2 regions of the Cupriavidus mimosae genome follow, and region 2 is predicted to be linked to the other one. Evidence: predicted binding sites of a transcription regulator. Region 2 holds the regulator's gene; the other holds the start of a gene.

Region 1 (6,445 bases), on a different contig from region 2:
AAGCGGGTGGCGACGCAGTGTCAGGCCCATCGCCCGGTAGTCGCCAACGATCTCCTCGCCCTCGGTTGCCGGCACCAATTCGGCGGACTCCTCGGCCAGCTCGGTGGCACGCAGCATGTCCTTGTCCGGTACCGCTGCGGCGGCCTGCCACAGGGCTTGACGGCGCCCGCCCGTGATCGACGCCAGCGCATTGCCGCTGGCCAGCACCTGCAGGTCGTGCCGATCGAGTGCGGCGCGACGCGCCAGCTCTGCCGTGCTGGCGAACGGCCGTATCGCGCGGGCCTCCTCGATGCGCTGCGCGGCCTCGCGACGCATGCCGCGTAGGAGGGACAGGCCCAATCGCACCGCCGGCCGTGAGCCTGCGTGGAAGGGTTCGAGTGCGGAATCCCAACCGCTCACCGCCACATCGGCAGGCAATACGGTAACGCCGTGGCGCTTGGCATCCTGCACCAGCTGCGAGGGCGTGTAGAAGCCCATGGGCTGACTGTTCAGCATCGCACAGAGAAAGGCTTCGGGCTCATGGCATTTCAGCCAGGCGCTGGCGTAGACGAGCAGCGCAAAGCTGGCTGCATGGCTTTCCGGGAAGCCGTACTCACCAAACCCCTGGATCTGCCGGAAGATGCTTTCGGCAAACTCGCGATCGTAGCCGCGCTCGAGCATGCCCGAGACGATCCGATCGTAGTACTTGTCGATGCCACCCTTGCGCTTCCACGCGGCCATAGCGCGCCGTAGCTGGTCGGCTTCCCCGGCCGAGAAGCCGGCGGCCAGCATGGCCACCTGCATCACCTGCTCCTGGAAGATCGGCACGCCGAGCGTGCGCGACAGCGCTTTTTCCATCGCGGCACTCGGATAGGTGACTGGCTCGAAGCCCTGTCGCCGGCGCAGGTAAGGGTGCACCATGCCGCCCTGGACGGGTCCGGGTCGCACGATCGCCACCTCGATGACCAGGTCGTAGAACGTGCGCGGCTGCAGGCGGGGCAGCATCGACATCTGCGCACGCGACTCGATCTGGAACACGCCAACGGTATCGGCACGGCAGATCATCTCGTAAGTTGCATGGTCTTCCGCCGGAATGTCCTGCAGCTCGAAGGCCTCGCCGCGCTGTTCCGCAACGAGGTCGAGCGCGCGTCGCACGGCGGACAGCATGCCGAGCGCCAGGACGTCGACTTTGAGCAGACCCAAGGCGTCCAGATCGTCCTTGTCCCACTGGATCACGCTCCGGTCTGCCATCGCGGCGTTTTCGATGGGCACGAGGCGCGAGAGCTTGCCTCGCGCCAACACGAAGCCGCCCGTGTGCTGCGACAGGTGGCGGGGGAAACCCAACAACGAGACGGCCATGTGCGCCCATCGTTGGGACAACTCGGCTTCCGCATCCACGCCGCTTTCAGCGAAGCGCTTCAGCAGGTCCGCTTTCCCGTCGAACCAGTGATGCGACTTGGCCACCAGATCCACAATCGCAGGATCGACGCCGAGCGCCTTGCCGGTGTCGCGCAGGGCGCTGCGCGGGCGATAAGTCGTCACCGCGGCGGCAAGCGCGGCCCGGTCTCGCCCGTACTTGCGATACAGGTACTGGATGACCTCCTCGCGTCGCTGGTGCTCGAAGTCGACGTCGATGTCCGGTGGCTCACCGCGCTCCTTGGAAATGAAGCGCTCGAACAGGAGATTACCGCGTGCGGGGTCGACCTCCGTGATGCCCAGGCAGTAGCAGATCGCGGAATTGGCCGCCGAGCCGCGACCCTGACAGAGGATCCCGTTCGAGCGCGCAAAGCGCACGATATCGCTCACCGTCAAAAAGTACCGCTCATAATCCATGTCCCGGACGAGCGCGAGTTCATGCTCGATCTGCTGCTGCACGGCAAGTGGGATGCCAGCCGGGAAGCGGCGGTGGGCCCCCGCATAGGTTTCGGTGCGCAGGTAATCGGCCGGTGTGGTGCCGTCCGGAACCACCTCGTCAGGGTATTCGTATCGCAACTCATCCAGGGAGAATTGGCAGAGATTGGCGATGTGGACCGCTTCGGTCAGGTAGCGGTGCGGGTAGATGTTGGCCAGTCGCAGGCGCGAGCGCAGATGCTGCTCGGCATTCGGTGCCAGGTCGTAGCCGCACTCCGGAACAGGACGGCCAACACGGATCGCCGTCAGCACGTCGAGCATCGGTTTGCGCGAGCGCACGTGCATGGTGACGCAGCCGGTGGCCACGACGCGCAGATGGTGGCGGGCCGCCGCCGCCTCGACGGTGCCACGATGGATGTCGTCCAGCGGACGGTACAGCAGGTTCAGCCCCATCCAGGCCCGTCCGGCAAAGGTCGCGCTCACCCACGCAGCCTGGAGGTCCAGCCTGTCCGCCGGGGCACCGTAATCCGGCGTGAAGATGATGAGGCAGTCGGGCAGGCCCTTGAGGTGCTGGTGGGGCGCCTCTGGCGCGGCGAGATCGCGTGGCGTCAGGACATACGAACCCTTGGCGGCGCGCATGCGGGCCAGCGTGATCAGCTCGCAGAGGTTGCCGTAGCCTTCCCGGTTGCGAGCCAGGGCCACAACGGACAGGGCAGGGGAGCCGTCGGCATTCTGCAGGTGGAAGGAGGCCCCCACGACCAGGCGCATGCCGGCCTTCTTCGCTTCCGTATGCGCGCGCACGATCCCAGCCAGCGAGCATTCGTCCGTGATCGCGAGCGCATGGTAGCCCAACTGCGCCGCGCGCTCCGCCAGCTCTTCCGGACGGGACGCACCCGTGAGAAAGGAGAAGTTGGACAGGCAATGCAGTTCCGCATAGTCGGGCAGGCCTGTTGCGAGAATCTCGCCCATGGCGGTTATCCGAAGAGACCATGGAGGTACCACCGCGATTCGTCGCCTTCGCGGCTGCCCATCCGCTCCTGGAAGATCCAGTAGCAGGTGTGGTCCTTACCTTGCGCCACGAAGTAATCGCGCGTGACCACTTGGCCGCCCCACCAGCCGGCTTCGATGCGCTCGGGTGGCGAAACGATATGCAGGGGCGAACCGTAGAACGGCCGGTGATCCCGCTCGATGAGCGGGACCGGCTTGCCCAACAGCCAGGTTGGTCGAGGCAGGGCTGCCGGCAGGGACACGCGTGCAGGCTTCTCGGTGGCCGGTCGCCATGCGTTGGCCACCTCGGGGCGGTAGTCTGCCTGCAAGCAGGGCTGGCGAACCCTGTCGGCGCCGAGGCGCGCGCTGAGCAGCTCGAGTAGCCGGGCGTGATCGGCATGCGTCCCGCCGGGTTCCGGGAAGAGGGACTCCGTGGGCGGTGCCATGGGCTCCGTGTCGATCGCGGACACGGCCACGGCGATCATCGGGGCTTCGACGACAACGAGGGCGAGCCGCTCCTTGAGGATGCGGATCAGATGTTCCTCATGCCAGTTGGGCTCGGCGAGCGCAATCTCGATCGTCGTCGGCGGGATGGCCGCGCGGCCGCGCTCGTGGCGCAATGCCACATGGAACCGCTTGATGGCCAGGTGCCGGGCGGTCAACCAACCCACCATCTGCACCAACAGGCCGCGAACATACGCCAGCGTCTGTTCGGCATTCTCGATGCGATCCGGCAGATCCACCGTCGCATCGAATGCTGGGGGAGCTTCGACCCACTCGAAGATTTCCGGGGCCTCCCCGTAGGCGCGATCCAGGGCATCCAGGAAGTCAGCGCCGCAGCGGCGCTGCAGACCGGCGCGAGGCAGGCGGCGCAGGTCCTCCAGCGTCAGGCAGCCCAGGCCTTCGAACCAGTCGGCAAACTTGCGCGCGGCGGGCAAGGCGTGAATCGGCAGGCCGGCCATCCTGCGTTGCAACGACGCCGTAGTCAAGGCGGTGCCACCGCCGGTGCGCGCCAGCAGCCACGCTCCCTGCGCCGTCGGGGCGCTGCCGACCATCGTGCTGAAGCCCATCGTCTGGACGGTCCCCATGATCCGTCGGCGGAGTTTGCGCGGGCCACCGAAGAGTCGTAGCGTGGTGCTGACGTCGATCAGGACCGCAGCTTCATCTGCAGCGGCGACATTCGGCGAAAACTGCAGCGTCGCCATGGTGACTCTCGCCAGTGCGTCCTCTTCCTTGCCGGCATCGCGATCAAACAGGATGGCGGCTGGCGCGATGGTTTGCACGCCGCCGCGGCGCATGCCCGGCTTGACGCCCGCAGCCAGGGCCAGGGGCGTAGCGAGATGGACCCGTTCCTTGTCGAGGACGGCAACGGCCAGTTCAGTGGTGGACCAGGTCGGCCGGAAGACTTCGAGAGGGAGCGACGGCAGGCGTAGGCAGATCCACAGGCGCAGCATGGCGATACAACAAAATGGGGGACGGTTCCAGCGCGACGAGCAGAGGGGTCTCTTGCTGCGGCCCGCGGCGCTTGACGAAGTTGACGGTGACGCCGCCGACGGCAGGCTCGAGGGCCAGGCGCAACGGTGACGGCGAGGCATCCCGCGCGCACGCAGCGGGGCGCACCACGAAGAAGAGCGTGTCCGAGGTTTGTGCGGCCAGGTGCAGGCGCCGTAGCGCGTCGTTGCGAAGGTGGGACTGCCAGAGAATCAAGGCGCCACAAGTCCCGGCCCGCAAGGTCTGCTCGGCCGCCCAAAGGACATCGGCAGTCCGTTGCGCATCAATCCACAGCAGCCGCTCCGGCGATATTCCCCAGCTCACCAATGAAAGGGCTTGTGGGGCGTGCGGCGGCGCCAGGAGCACGATCGGACGTCCAGATCGGGCCACGAGCGTGGGGCGCAGCAGCCGGAGTTCGCCGATGCCAGGTTGCTGCAGTAAGAGTTCCACCTGGCTGCCGATGGGCCATCCTCCGCCCGGCAACTCCTTGTCCAGCGCGGTATAGCCCGTCGAGGCGGTGCGCGCGTTGTCCCGGGCCAGTTGTGAGGCGACCCAAAGTGACGGATGGATGGTTTCAGGGGCGACGGTGAGCATTGGCAAGTCCTGTCACCAGAGTACTGTATATTTATACAGTTGTCACCTAGACGGAACGCCACGCCGCTCGGACCCGAAAAGCTGTATGAAGCCGGAATTAGTCGGAGTTAAAGGTGCGCTATATTTCACTCGACTACCGATTAGCCGGCGCGTAGACCGTGGTCTGAATCCCGGATTCGCCACCATTTATTTGAAAAGCCGCGCTCCCAACAGGGTTCGCCGCTTTTTGCTTTCGACTGCTGCCGAGGGTCTCACACAGAACCCGCCACCTTGCCGCTTGCAATGTGGCATACCGGCAGCGACGAAGAACTGGTCCGAGATGCTCGCCTTCAGTCACGGCCTACTCACGCCTATCCCCGGTCACTGGCGGTCTGTGCGTCTACTGTTTGGTCGCAAGGGGCTACTTATGCAAGCTTCCCGATCCGTGGTCATGGGCAGACCGCGGTCTTGACGAGATTTACCAAGACTGGCCTGGTGAACGAGAGCGCAAGGTTTTTCTGCATGGAGTGGATGTGCTGCGCAGCTTCCCGAAACCTGATTAGCCACGCGGATCCGGATACTGCATCGATGCGGTCTGGTCTACGCACATGGCAATGCAGGAAACGTCGTTCGAAGATGTCGTCCAACCGCGATCCTATTCGGTCACGATACCGACACCACGGCGTGCGTCGGCGGGGGACTGGCTGGCATCAAGTTCGGTCTGCCGGGAATCCGACGCGCTGGCTGCGTCAGCTTCGCGGGTCCGCAATCAGCGAATTCGCGCAACGGCTTGCAGGAATGAATGGCCGTGCGGCGTGACGCGAGGTAGCTGCCGCCCAGAAGCCAGAAGTTCCACGGTTACATAGTGACGTTCCAGCAGGGCGTGAAGGTCCGCACGGTCCAACTCGATTTGTTCAGGCGCATCGTTGACCACCTTCAGCGTTGCAAATTCATGCGGACTCAGCATTCGTGTCTCCCTGATAGTTTTGTGCCTCACTGCCTCTCACGTCGATGGTGGTCTGCTGCGAAAATTTAGAGGAAGGATTCTAACGCCGGAAGTTGACTTTCTGACGTAAATCTTACTCAGTGAATTCCCCTAACCCGAAATGCGTATGCTGCTCAGGTCGGATGAAAGGTATTCTTCTCAACAAGCGCCCAAGAGCGTGCAAGCACCGCCAAGACGGTGAAGGGGAGATATGTACGTCAGCTATCGAGTGGTCCCACGGGTGGAGGTGGTGACAAGCGGAATCTTCCCGCCCGGCGTACTGATCATCGCCTATGACGATGACGTGCCGATGAACGAACTGGTCTGGGACGGCGTCAATCCGGTTGCCGCCTACGATGACGCGATTGGTTGTGGCAGAAATACTGGCGCTGCGGGTTCGATCTAAGGTTGAGAAATCGACCCAACAAACCGACATCCGACTACCAGCTATCCAGGCGATACTGCAACGGATCGCCTCGACAGGTCATTGGGAACCTGAACAGGTTCTCCCTCTCGGCCCAACCATCGCCAAGCATGTGTGCCGGACCTCTCGGCGTCGTCGCATCTGACAATAGGAAC
Region 2 (6,445 bases):
GGCAATTCAGCTCCTTCGCCAGGCCCTTCAGGGAACGCGAGATTTCTGAAATCTCCGTGGCGCGGTTCTCGCCGCCGCCGGAGCCCGACATCAGCTGCAGGTAGTCGATGATGATCAGGCCCAGCTGCCCGCACTGGCGCGCCAGGCGCCGCGAACGCGCGCGCAGTTCCATCGGGTTCAGCGCCGGCGTTTCGTCGATAAACAGCTGGGTGTCGTTCATGCGCTGGATCGCGTGCGTCAGCCGCGGCCAGTCCTCGTCGAGCAGGCGCCCGGTGCGCAGCCGGTGCTGGTCGAGGCGGCCGACCGAGCCGAGCATACGCATGGCCAGCTGCGTGCCCGCCATTTCCATCGAGAACACCGCCACCGGCAGGCCCTGCTCCACCGCCACGTGCTCGCCGATGTTCAGCGAGAACGCAGTCTTGCCCATCGACGGGCGGCCAGCAACGATGATCAGGTCGCCCGGCTGCATGCCGCTGGTCATCTTGTCCAGGTCGATGAAGCCGGTCGGCACGCCGGTGACGTCGGTGGTCGAATCGCGGTGATACAGCTCGTCGATGCGCTCCACCACCTGGGTCAGCAGCGGCTGGATTTCCTGGAAGCCCTTCTGCCCGCGCGAGCCCTCTTCGGCAATCGCAAAGACCTTGGATTCGGCCTCGTCGAGCAGCTCGCGCACCTCGCGCCCCTTGGGCGCGAATGCGGCCGAGGCAATATCGTCGGCCACCGTCACCAGCTTGCGCAGCACCGAGCGCTCGCGCACGATTTCCGCGTAGCGGCGGATATTGGCCGCGCTGGGGGTATTCTGCGCCAGCGAATTCAGGTACGCCAGCCCGCCCACCTCTTCGGCCTTGCCGGCCACCTGCAGCATCTCGTAGACCGTGATCACGTCGGCGGGCTTGGTGGCCGAGATCAACCGGGCGATGCTCTGGAAGATCATCCGGTGGTCGAACCGGTAGAAGTCCGCCTCGGAAAGGAAGTCTGCGATGCGGTCCCAGGCGGCATTGTCCAGCAGCAGGCCACCGAGCACCGATTGCTCGGCTTCGATGGAGTGCGGCGGGACCTTGAGGTTATCGAGTTGGGGGTCGGCGACGGGCGCGTTCATGGGGAGGGATTATAACGGCGAGCGGACACACTTCGCCGTACATTTGGCGACGGCGCCGTCCAAGGCAGGCGGGAAACAAAAAAGGCAGGAGCCGGGGCTCCTGCCTTTTTTGCAATGCTTGCGGGCTTAGGCCGGCGCGGTGCGCCGGTCGAGGCGGCGCGTCCTTAGACGCTCTCGCCCACCACCGACACGGTCACGTCGACCACGACGTCCGTGTGCAGCGCAACGCTGACCGGGTGGTCGCCAACCGTCTTCAGCGGACCGTTCGGCAGGCGAACCTGCGACTTTTCCAGCTTGTAGCCTTGGCCGGCCAGGGCTTCAGCGATGTCGGCGTTGGTCACCGAACCGAACAGGCGGCCGTCCACACCCGACTTCTGGGTGATCTGGACGTTCAGGCCGTTCAGCTTCTCGCCTTCGGCTTGCGCGGCGGCCAGCTTCTCGGCAGCGGCCTTTTCCAGCTCGGCGCGCTTGACCTCGAATTCGGCGATCGCGCTTTGCGTGGCGCGGCGGGCCTTCTTGCCCGGGATCAGGAAGTTACGGGCGTAACCGTCCTTCACCTTGACGATGTCACCCAGGTTGCCCAGGTTGACGACTTTTTCCAGCAGAATGATTTGCATCGTGTTCTCTCCTTACGGACCTAGGGCCTGATCAGTTCTTGTGCAGGTCGGTGTACGGCATCAGCGCGAGGAAACGCGCGCGCTTGATGGCCGTATCGAGTTGACGCTGATAGTGAGCCTTGGTACCGGTCAGGCGGGCCGGCGTGATCTTGCCGTTGTCGCCGATGAAGTCCTTCAGGGTGTCCAGATCCTTGTAGTCGATCTGTTCGACGCCAGCCACGGTGAAGCGGCAGAAGCGCTTGCGCTTGAACAGCGGGTTCTGTTGCTGGAAGCGCTTCTTGTTCTTGTTGTCACGTTTGACGAATGCCATGATTCAATCCTTTTCGAATGCTTTACATCCAGTGATGTGAAAGACGAGAGCCTTGCTGTTGCGGTGCTTGCGGGCCAGGAATCCTTCGCAGTCGAGCAGCGTGCCGAGCGGTAACCGCTCCAGACGCTGGCCGACCTGGCCGATTCCCATCGCAGCGATTGCAAACTCGACCTGCCGCGGCGTCTGTGCCTCGACGGCCTCGCCGCTGTACTGCAGGATGCAGTTCACGACGGGGACCCCGGCCGGGGTATAGCGCAGGGCATCGCGTTCCGCCAGGGTGGCGGCAAGCCGAAGCTGGTTCAACGCGGGGCCTCTTGCTGGTTGCAATCGTTGCGGTTTGCGCTGATGCCCTGGCCGACGCTGTCAGCCACGGCGCGCACCGCAGTCCGCACTCAGGCGGCCTGGCCTTCGGTGGTCGTTTGCGCGGCCTTGCGGGCTTCTTCGCGCTGCACTTCCTTCATCATCGGCGAAGGTGCGGTCTCGGCCTTCTTGGTCTGCACGATCAGGTGGCGCAGGACGGCGTCGTTGAACTTGAACGCATGTTCCAGTTCCGCCAGGGTTTCCTTGCCGCATTCGATGTTCAGGCAAACGTAGTGAGCCTTGGCCAGCTTCTGGATCATGTAAGCCATCTGGCGACGGCCCCAGTCTTCCACGCGGTGAACGTTGCCGTTCTGCGAGGTCACGAGCTGCTTGTAGCGCTCGATCATGGCCGGCACTTGTTCGCTCTGGTCCGGGTGGACGATGAAGACGATTTCGTAATGACGCATTGACGCTCCTTTTGGGATTAGCCACCCGGGCGTCACGAGTCCGGTGTGGCAAGGTTGAATAGCCTTAAATTATAGCCCGCCCCGCACCAGCAACGCAAGCCGCTGATTTCACGGACAAATCAGGCACCGGCAAAGACCGCCTGCAGCCGCGCCGGGTCGCGCGCCAGCCCGGCATCCGCCGCCAGGGCCAGCATCAGCAACACGCGCGCCTTGTAGGGGTTGAGGTCAGCCGCGGACACGAACAGACCGTCGGCAGGGGTGGGTTGCGGCGGGATCGCCACATGCCCCGCACCGGTACGCGAACTGCGCACCACCGCCACCCCGGCTGCGGCGGCGTCGGCAAGGGCCTCTGCCAGCACCTCATGGATCGAACCATTGCCGGTCGCGGCGACGACCAGCCCGGCGGCGCCGGCCTGCACCAGCGCATCCACCACCGCCCTCCCCGGCTGAGCGTAGCTGGCCACGATCTCTACCACCGGCCACCCTGCCGGCATCGGGCCGATGGGGGCAGCCGCGCGGGGCGCCCGGGCAAAGCGCACGTAGTCGTCCTGCACGAACCCCAGCGGCCCGCACGGAGAGACAAAGGCATCGACCGCCGACGTATGCATCTTGGCCACGTCGCGTGCCGCGTGGATCTGCTGGTTCAGCACCACCAGCACACCCTTGCCGCGCGCATCCGGATAAGCGGCGACGCGCACCGCATCGAGCAGGTTGAGCGGCCCGTCCGCCGACAGCGACGTCGACGGACGCATCGCCGCAGTCAGCACCACGGGCACCGGGCACGATTGCGTAAGGTGCAGCGCCATCGCGGTTTCTTCCAGCGTGTCGGTGCCGTGCGTGATTACGATGCCCGCAACGTCAGGCTGCGCCGACCAGTGCTCGACCCGCGCCGCAAGTGTTTGCCACAGCGCGAAGGTCATGTCCTTGCTGTCGACCTGCGCCACCTGCTCGGCCTCGATGCGGGCCACCGACTGCAACGGCGGCACCGCAGCCAGCAATGAGGACACCGGCACGGTCGCCGCCTGGTAGCGAGCGCTGCTGGCGGCGCTGCCGGCCGCGCCAGCGATGGTACCGCCAGTGGCCAATACGACGATGCGAGGCAATTGGGTCATGGGAGCGCGCAAGGATCTTGTTCTGGACAAAGGAAAGGCGATTGTAGCGGGCGCACGCGCCCTGCCGCAGCCGCAATCAGAGGCATTGGCCGACGTCCATGCGATACGCCTCAAAATTCTGCTTGCACTGACGCCGATACTGTATAAAATCACAGCATACTGTTTAAACATACAGTGCCCGGCCCGCCGGATGCTGGATAACGAAGCAGAACTCCCGTTATCCAGCCCGGCGGCCCTGCACGGAACGGCGATCCCATGGCGACCCTGACACCCCGGCAGCAGCAGATTTTCGATCTGATCCGCAACACGATCCGCCGTACCGGCTTCCCCCCTACCCGCGCCGAAATTGCAGCGGAGTTCGGTTTCTCCTCGCCCAATGCCGCGGAAGAACACCTGCGGGCGCTGGCCCGCAAAGGCGTGATCGAACTGACGCCGGGCGCGTCGCGTGGCATCCGACTGAAGGTCTCGCGCAGCGATTCGGAATTGCCGGACCAGTTCTCGTTGCCGATGGCTGGCGTGATGCAGCTGACGCTGCCGCTGGTGGGCCGCGTCGCAGCCGGCAGCCCCATCCTGGCCGCCGAGCATATCGATCGCCAGTACCAGGTCGATGCCTCGGTCTTCGATGAGCGACCGGATTACCTGCTGCGCGTGCGCGGGCTGAGCATGCGCGACGCCGGCATCCTCGACGGCGATCTGCTCGCCGTGCGCCGCGCCAGCGAGGCCGCCAACGGCAAGATCGTGGTGGCGCGACTGGGCGACGACGTCACCGTCAAGCGCCTGCAGCGGCGCGGTGGCCATATCGAACTGATTGCCGAGAACCCGGACTTCACCAACATCATCGTCGAACCCGGTGAAGAGTTCTCGCTGGAAGGCATCGCCGTCGGGCTGATCCGCTCTTCCGGCTTCTAGCCGGGCACCATCGCAGGCACGCGCCCTGCGCGGGCCCACCCGCTTCCATTGCTTTGCAGACGCCGCCCGGCTTGCCGGGTGTTGACCCCGCTTTGCCCAAAAAGAGGTGCCACCATGCCGCAAATCCACCACGTCGCCGCCCGCCGTCCGGTCAAGCCCGTGCCGTTTCGCCAGAGCAAGGGCGTACGCGTCTACCAGGGCACGCAGCGCCGCACCATGGTCGGCAGCATGGCGGCCATTTGCCGCATGCTGGAACTTGAAACCACCGAAAAGCTGGCCGCCTGACTGATATCGGCAGACCCTTGCCGTGTCTCCGGGCCTCTGCCCCGCTCAGCTACGCGCGCAGGCCTTGGCTTCGGCCTCCAGTTCCGTCGGCGTCAGCTGGGGAAACCAGGTATCGGTCTTGCGCAATTCCAGCGCAGTGCCATCGGCCTGTGCCGTCAGAGAGATCAGGTAGGCGTATTGATATTCACCGCTTGCCGCGCTCTGGCCGATACGGATCTCGGTCTGGTTTTTCGCCGGCAACTGGACCAGCGTAGCCTCATCGCCCAGATTGTTGCGCAGGCATTTCGCGACCTCGGCCATCTTGACCGGCGTAAACAGCCGCATCGGCGGGCGAGCGCGGACATCCTTCTCCGAAGTGCCAGTGGCACACCCTGCCACCATGGTTGCCATCGCTGCGCCAATCAGTACCGTTCGAACCAACATACCGCCCCCGGGGAATGCAAAACGGCGCCCTTGAGAGGCACCGTTCTGGAGAATGCTTGGGGTGGCTGGATGGGACTCGATCCCACTACTGACCCCATTGAAATCAACGCTTTCGGCTTCGCATTGTTCCGCACTAGCGCTGAAATTTTCACAGTCTTCGTACGGGTCTTGCGGGCGCCAGGTGCGGATTTTACCCTGCGCGCGGGCCAGGCGCTATCTCGATTTTTGCGCCATTAGCCAGCAGCGGCGTTCGGCACGGCAAGGCGCTCACCGGCGCTTGCACTCGATCTTCTCTTCATTCCCCGTAGCGCTTCCAATACTCACATCGGAATGCCTTCGGCATCGACCCGCGAACATGCCGAGCTTCATATCCAGCCACTGGCGGGTGGCGTGCGCCTGCGCGCGGAGCACAGCAGTCCAGCGAATTTTGCCGGCCAGCCGCTATGGCTCCGCTTAGATCGTGGCGCAGCAGACCTCGGTGCGGTAGCCTATACTCACGTCTTCTCGCTGGCCCGCCCCCGCTTGGCCCCTGCAGGGGTGCAGTGACCTGCCCATGCCCCCGCGCCATTCTCAGGGGCCTGCTGCCGCGGCCGACCCGCACCCAATTGCCGTATCCCATGAACGTAAATCCCCGCCGCATTTCGGTTGCGCCGATGATGGACTGGACCGACCGTCATTGCCGCATGTTCCATCGCCAGCTCAGCCGCCACACCTGGCTGTATACCGAGATGGTGACCACCGGCGCGCTGCTGCATGGCGACGTGCCGCGCCACCTCGACTTCGATGCGGCCGAGCATCCGGTCGCGCTGCAGTTGGGCGGCAGCGAGCCGGCCGACCTCGCCATGGCGGCGAAGCTGGGCCAGCAGTGGGGCTATGCGGAAATCAACCTGAACTGCGGCTGCCCGTCCGAGCGCGTGCAGCGC

The links. The regulator LexA, encoded in region 2, represses DNA repair genes until DNA is damaged. The targets are predictions, from matches to a motif close to ACTGTATNNNNATACAGT.
Region 1: the regulator LexA is predicted to act here: its motif matches at 4,925-4,942, upstream of imuA (translesion DNA synthesis-associated protein ImuA).

What each region holds. Positions count from the first base shown of each region.
Region 1 covers NZ_JALHRY010000029.1:19,166-25,610, reverse strand. The annotation lists gene MKD50_RS29070 (error-prone DNA polymerase) at 1-2,799, opposite strand, end outside; gene MKD50_RS29065 (Y-family DNA polymerase) at 2,805-4,271, opposite strand; gene imuA (translesion DNA synthesis-associated protein ImuA) at 4,195-4,902, opposite strand; gene MKD50_RS29055 (hypothetical protein) at 5,651-5,848, opposite strand; gene MKD50_RS29050 (hypothetical protein) at 6,078-6,272, shown strand.
Region 2 covers NZ_JALHRY010000003.1:220,340-226,784, reverse strand. The annotation lists gene MKD50_RS07420 (replicative DNA helicase) at 1-1,099, opposite strand, end outside; gene rplI (50S ribosomal protein L9) at 1,264-1,716, opposite strand; gene rpsR (30S ribosomal protein S18) at 1,748-2,026, opposite strand; gene priB (primosomal replication protein N) at 2,030-2,329, opposite strand; gene rpsF (30S ribosomal protein S6) at 2,419-2,793, opposite strand; gene MKD50_RS07395 (asparaginase) at 2,913-3,905, opposite strand; gene MKD50_RS07390 (hypothetical protein) at 3,904-4,173, shown strand; gene lexA (transcriptional repressor LexA) at 4,161-4,814, shown strand; gene MKD50_RS07380 (hypothetical protein) at 4,929-5,099, shown strand; gene MKD50_RS07375 (hypothetical protein) at 5,145-5,489, opposite strand; gene dusA (tRNA dihydrouridine(20/20a) synthase DusA) at 6,140-6,445, shown strand, end outside.